DNA from 2 places in the Carboxydothermus ferrireducens DSM 11255 genome. Region 2 is predicted to be linked to the other one. Evidence: riboswitches for the same ligand, from Rfam matches in the RefSeq annotation. Region 2 holds a riboswitch; the other holds the start of a gene.
What was found. A riboswitch is a leader RNA that binds a small molecule or an ion and turns the genes downstream of it on or off. The one in region 2 is predicted to bind cyclic di-GMP.

Region 1: linked by a shared signal. The riboswitch ahead of CARFE_RS0108700 (hypothetical protein) and the one ahead of CARFE_RS16790 (methyl-accepting chemotaxis protein) in region 2 are both predicted to bind cyclic di-GMP.

The regions. Positions count from the first base shown of each region.
Region 1 is NZ_ATYG01000021.1:42,743-46,207, forward strand. It holds gene CARFE_RS0108690 (hypothetical protein) at 1-732, opposite strand, end outside; gene CARFE_RS0108695 (hypothetical protein) at 866-1,675, opposite strand; gene CARFE_RS0108700 (hypothetical protein) at 1,769-2,257, opposite strand; cyclic di-GMP riboswitch class I at 2,328-2,412, opposite strand; gene CARFE_RS15635 (S1C family serine protease) at 2,688-3,465, opposite strand, start outside.
Region 2 is NZ_KE386562.1:69,089-72,553, reverse strand. It holds gene bioB (biotin synthase BioB) at 1-367, opposite strand, end outside; gene dmpI (4-oxalocrotonate tautomerase DmpI) at 634-822, opposite strand; gene CARFE_RS16790 (methyl-accepting chemotaxis protein) at 869-1,684, opposite strand; cyclic di-GMP riboswitch class I at 1,760-1,844, opposite strand; gene CARFE_RS0113500 (methyl-accepting chemotaxis protein) at 1,995-2,282, opposite strand; gene CARFE_RS16785 (methyl-accepting chemotaxis protein) at 2,346-3,465, opposite strand, start outside.

The DNA of each region.
Region 1 (3,465 bases), on a different contig from region 2:
CTCTTCCAATAGTTCACTAAATCCTACTGCTCCCGGCACAAGCCAGATAAGGTTAAACCCTGCATAAACGTTCCTGCTGTTGTAAAAAGACAGTTTCAGCATATCTACCGTGCTTCCGGTGGCAGGAAAATGGCTGTACGGCTCAATCACAAGCCTTCTGGGCCTGCCGTTTACAGGGAATTCTTCCAGCAGGAAAGCTCCTACCGGCATTTCGTTTAACCCCAGTATTATATACGGCTGTTTTTTCAGCTTCAAGGCAAAAATCCTGCTGTGCAGGGATTTAAGGTATTCAACATAACCCGCAACCGGGTCGCAGTCCTCCGGGTTTAAACGGACATAATCACCAAAAGCCAGAAAAGTTACCAGATGAGGACTGCGTTCTGCCTCCTTTTCAACATCCAGAGGGTAGTTCCAGTCAATTAAATGATGGTTCATTTCAGCCCCCTTCAGCTTAATTTTGCTTTTATGCAGGTTTATGACCTGACTTTTTGCCGACAGAACGACAGAGAAGTCTTTGGAGTGCATAAAGACCAAACCGTTCCCCTGCCGATAAATTGCTTTGGCTGGCGGTAATTTCTTGTGCAACTGTTCTGCAGGCAAGTAAGTAAACGCTATTTCGCTCATTTCTTCAAGCTTTTTGCTCTTGCTGTCCGGAATAAAAATTGCTTTGCCGTCGGTTACTTCAACGGTTCCGGTAATAATGTCCCGGTCAAGGCAGAGTGATATTTTCATTTCTGTTTCACCTCCTTTTGCTTTTTCTCCAATAGTAGTATCTCTTTACAATATCTTTAGACCAGCCTTTATGCCTTAAAAAATTATAAAGCCGACTTGGCTATAGAAACCAGTCGGCCATTGCTAAAACGGGTTATCTTTTTTTGTAGTATGTTTTATTTGCAGATTTTTTTGTTTTTGCTTTTTTCTCTTTTTCATTTTCTTTCTTAACTTTTGCCGGAATTACTTTAACCTCAACGGCATTTCCTGCAAGGGTATACTTCACCCCTACCTTATAACCCGGTTTTATGGTTTTTTCTCCTTTGACCTTCCCTATTCCTTCAACTTTGGTTTTCTCCGTAATAACAAAGGTTTTTTGTTCCCCATTTCCCCGGGCAACGGTGAGATTGTTGCCATCAAAAGAAATTACCATACCGGTATATTCCAGTATTACAGGTTTTGCTTCAACTTTTACAGCCTCGTTGCTTGCCGGATCGTATTTTACTTCTGCTTTATAACCGGCACCTAACTCTCCTTTTACTTCCATTTCCGTATCCGGTGTAACTACAAAAGTTTTTTCTTCGTTTTCTCCTTTAACGATAAGAGTTTGTCCGTCAAAGGAAGTTACAATCCCTTTAAATTCCTGAAGTTCTTTCTCTTTTTGCTCCAAAAGATTTTCAATTTCTTCCTTCAACTGTTTTAGCTGGCTGTAAGACAGGTTGTTTAAAAGGCTTAAATCAAAAGGCAACTTGTTGTCTGCTGGAGCCGGTACCGGTTGATAAGTTTGATCCGTTACCGATGGGGTGGTATAGGTCGTGTCACTTACAGTTGGAGTTTGGCTGGTATAAACAGTATCACTTACTCCCGGGGTGGTGCTGGTAGTAGCGGTAGTAGTATCCGCCAGTACCGGAAAAGCAAGTCCCAGTAAGAATACGGTTAAAACTAAAACTGTCAGCTTTTTCATTCTGAATACCCCCTTTTTTAATCTTCTAAAATTTTTTAGACAACAATAAAACTTTGTTTTGAATTTTAATAACATGTCTTTTAATAAATCTTTTTAATCGTCTTGATTCTGCTGGTCATCTTCACTATCTATCCCATAATTATTATCGTCGCTTTCTTGACCTTGTTGGCTATCTTCGTTTGTTTCATTCTGATTGTAATCATCATCTATTGTACTGGATTCGTCCTCTTCATCAATCACCTCCTTATTTTCAAGAGCATTTTCCTCATCCTGATAATTTACTTCATCTACTTTAGTTTGATTGTTGTCTTTTTCTTCCTTTATTAAAGTCTTTTGGTTATCTTCACTTGCATCTTTTTTATTGCTATTTTCATTCACCAAGTTCTGTTGTTTTTTATTATCTTTATTTATATCTTTATTTATGTTTAATTCTCCTTGGCTACTGCTCTTTTGATATAAACTATCCGTCACCGCTTTTTCAGTATTATCAGCATAATAAGATAAAACAATTTTTTGCGCGAAAGCAGGAAAAGCAATGCTAAGCAATAAAGCCGTTATTAGCAAAATCATTTTCTTCTTCATTCAAACACCCCCTTTTAAAATTTTAAACCCTCCTGCCGGAAGGCGGAGGGTTAATAAACCTCTAATCACCTTCGGCAGCTGGCTGGCATAGCCTTACGGCCTTAGCCCCTTTAGCTTTGCGTCCCCGGCTTTCGCCGGGTTTGCCTTTATCGGGACATTATTAAGTTTCTTCAAATTCAATCGTATTACCATTTTCTCCCCAAGTCAAGGGATTATCCCTGGCAATGTCAAAATTGTTATGGTTTTGTGGCAGTTAAAAAACTAACAATCCTTCTTATTTCTTTTTCTTTTAGCTGGACCTTGTTTTCCTGTATCATAAGATTGTTATAAAAGATTGCACTCGCTTTATCGTTGAGGTTTATTTAATTTTTTGAAGTTTTTAACCTATCGTTATTACTTTTTCTTTTTAGTCAAGTTTTAATAACTAAACTTAATACCATTTTTCCTCAAAATTATTAAACCCACTTCTCGCATAATAAAAATACCAATCAACCACGTACTTCCCGTTCACGTACTTTATATTTTCCGCCGGCACCAAGTTATCTGTTGGCATATAATCCAGTTCATCATAAACTCCATACCATAAATCAAAAGTAGTCGTTCCAATTGCGTCCGAAAAAGTTTTTGTAAAGTAATATGAAAAAAACGAAAAACTATTATTAAATTCATTGTTTATTAAATGATTTAAGTACATCAACCTAAATTGATTGTAATTTACTATAATATCAACCCCATACATTATAAGGCCTGTTTCATTATCAACATATATACCATTTTGGTACAATACTCTCCCATAATTCGTTGATCCAATAACAAGAGGATTAAAATTTTCGTGGTTTCCATTATTTAAAAAGTCAACAAGAGAATTTATTTGTTCTTTATAAGAGGTGTCATTGAATACATCATATAAAGGAGCATCTTTAAACATAGCCTTTTCTAAATTGTCCAAAATTGTCTTACAAGGAATAGCAAAGTTAAGTCCTTCACTATCAGCAAGCTTCATATTAATTATTCCAACCAATTCACCTTTCATATTAAAAAGCGGACCTCCACTATTTCCGGGATTTACAGGTGCAGTTATTTGAATGTACTTATTTCCATAAATTTCCCTATCGCTGCTGCTTACAATACCGCTTGAGATACTCCATCCTAACCCCCGGGGATTACCTATGGTGAAAATCTGGTGCCCCACATCTGGCAATTTTGTG
Region 2 (3,465 bases):
CGTCCTCCTCGGTCATTCCCAGACCGGACGTTACCAAATCAAAACGATGGGCCCCGGCCGCTTCCATAGCCTTGGCTTTTGCCAAGATTTTTTCTTCCTCGAGCATTTCAGTGGGTGTAATTTCTGTATGATGATGGACCGATTGAGCGCAAAAGGCACAGTCCTCAGGACAATGACCGGTTTTTACACTGATGATTGAACATAACTCCACCTTATCCCCCACGTACTTTTCCCTGATCTTGGCCGCCATTGCTGCCAATATCAGAATATCTGCGCCCTCAGCCTGCGCAAGCTCCAGCGCTTCAGATTGATTAATTTGTCCGCCATCCAGTACTTTTTGGGTTAAGGCTACTATCCGATTAAACATGGCTCTACCCCCTCTCTCGGTTTATAGTTATAATACCGGTTGAATTTCACATTTGTCAACGTTTTTTATTTTATAGTTAACAAAAACTCCGTTCGCCAGAAGAATAATTTTTTTTGAGGGCCTTCCGGTCTAATAACTTGATGCCGAAAAAAGCCTTTTTTTAGTAAATAAAGCAAAAAGAGAAACCTTGCATTTTTATAAAAAACAAGGTTTCTCTCAAGTCTTTTCTTTTATAAACTTACAAAATCTTACTTTTTCCGGTTTTCTTACTTATTTATCTCCGCAAGAGGTTTGCCACCGCTACCTACATTGTCCAAAGAATTTTCCCGAATTATTACAATAAAAGCTTGAGGTGGAATATTCAGCGTAGAACTTGCTGCATCGGTAAGATTTTTAATAAGCTCCGCTTTTTTTTCCTTGGACATAGGTCCTGCATCAATCTGGATTACCGGCATTCCTTTCCCTCCTTCCCAACTTTTATAATCATAATCACTTCTTAATTTATTTTAACTTAAATGCAATATTCTTTAAATCCTCAGCTACCCCTGAAATTTCTTCAATCGCTGCCGTTAATTGTTGAGCCATCGCACTTTGTTCCTCACTTATCGCTGCCAGGTTTTGAATGCTCTGTATTAATTCATTGAGTCTATGTAAGCTTTGATTTATCTTGTTTCTAATATCCTGGGCCGAAAACTTGGTTTGCTGGGCAAGTTTTCTTATTTCTTCCGCTACCACCGCAAAGCCCCGACCTTTGTCTCCCACTCGGGCAGCTTCAATCGCCGCATTTAAGCCTAAAATATGTGTTTTATCGGAAATTATATTGATTAAGTTAACAATTTCCTGAATACCTGCAATTTCTGCTTGAAGTTCCGTTGATTCACCGGCAATTCGCTGGTTTGTATTTGCCAACTCCGCAGCTGAAGTACTAAATTCCGTTGCCGACTCCCTAATTTCGCCGGTGACTCGAGCTAAATCGGCCGACATATTAATTACCATATCCTGGGTTTCCGTACTGAAAGCTACCGCCATTGCTCCTACAACGCCTTCCTCATCAGTTATAGGAATTACCGTTGCAATATATGGAAATCCAAATTTGCTTTGTTCTTTTTCAACCCTGGCAACAATTTTTTTGTTTTGCTTCATCGCTCTCTCCATTAATGTTCCTTCCACTATTTTATCTCCCGGCTTAAACCCAAAATCAATTCGCCCCGGACGATAATACAAATACTTTTCCAGATCAGAAACTATAAACGTTGCGTCTTCAGTAAATAATTTTTGATAATCAGAAACAGTTTCCAGGATTTTATTTATTTTCATTTCTCTATCCCCTCCCTTTAAATTAATATAAAAACCTCCTGCCCAAAGGCGGAGGCTTAACTCTAAATCCACACCTTCGGCAGCTGGCTGGCATAGCCTTACGGCTTTAGCCCCTGTAGCTTTGCGTCGCCGGCTTTCGCCGGGTTTGCCCTTGACAAAACATTATTTTTATTATTAATATTTGAAAAATTGTAAATTTTGCAACCTTTTTATACTTATGGTAGAACATCACTAAAAAACCTGTCAAGAAATAAAAAAGCCCCCTGCCAATTAATTTTCGGCAGGGTGACTTATTGGTTATTATCAACTATTACACCCGGAAGCGGGCAGCTATTTTCTCAAGTTCTGCTGCTAAAGACGCTAATTCTTCAGAAGAAGCCGAAATTTCTTCCATAGCCGCAGTTTGCCCTTCCGTTGTCGCTACAACATTCTGGACTCCTGCAGATATTTCTTCCGCAGCAGTAGCAACATCCTGAATCTGCCGGGCAACTTCTTCAATGGAAGCAACGATTTCTTTAAATTTCTTACCAACTTCAAGTACCGTTCCGCTCCCTTTTTTGACCTTCTGGCTACTCGCAGACATTACATCAATTGCCATTTATTTCCCTTTTAGCACCCAAATCCAAAAGAATAAATGACAATTTGTGTATCATGTTCACTATTAAACCTTAAACTTATTTACAGTATTTTCCATATCAGTAGCAATTAAATTTAAATTCTGGGCAATAGCCGCCAGTTCTTCCGAAGATGCTGAAAGCTCTTCGGAAGTAGCCGCTACTTCTTCAGCAGCCGCTGAACTTTCTTCTGTTACTGCACTTACTTGCTGAATTTTATCTGCTATCTCGTCCACCGCCTGTAAAATATCGCCAAAGGCTAATACAGAAGATTCAACAGCCTTAATTTGTTCTTTAATAAAAGCATCAACATTGTCCGAGGTCTTTATTACTTCATTAGCATCGTTTTGTACTGATAATATTATTTTTGTAATTTCATCGGTGGAACTTTTGGACTTCTCGGCAAGTTTTCGGACTTCTTCGGCTACTACGGCAAATCCTTTACCGGCTTCACCCGCCCGGACTGCTTCAATGGCCGCATTTAAGGCCAGTAAATTCGTCTGGTCGGAAATCTCGGTTATGGCGTTTGTGACATTGTTTATATTCATGATTGAAGCGGCAAGAGTTTTTATCTTTTCAACTACCAACTCAAACGCTGATTTTATTTGCTGGATGGATTTTACGAGATTATCCATTTCTTTTTTACCCGCATTGGCTTTAGTTGCTGTATTTTCAGTTAACGCTGCTATGTTTGTTAAATCCTGAGCCTGCGTTGAAGCTCCAGCTGAAACCTGCTGCATTGCTTTAGCAACCTCCTGGGCTGATGCTGCCATCTCCTCGGAAGTTGCCGAAAGATTTTCCGATTCTTTAGTAAGTAAAGTGGATTTTTCCTTTATTTGGGTCGCAATTTCACTAAAGGACTGTACCATAACGTTCATGCTGGAAGCAAGAATTCCTACTTCATCTTTGCTATCGTAATCGATGGTTACACTCAGGTCTCCTTTAGCTATTTGATCTACCTTGGCGGTTAAATCAGTGAGGGGTTTTGCAACCTTTCTTATTGTTAAAATCATCGTTAGCACTGATAAGAAAATACTGAATAAAATAATTATGCCAATCAAAGTGCTCTGTTTTTTCCCTTTTTCCTCATGCTTTTCTAAATGTTTTTTAAATAAGCTTTTTTGTTCTTCAGCCTTTTTTAATAAAATTTCTTTAAGCACGCGCCAT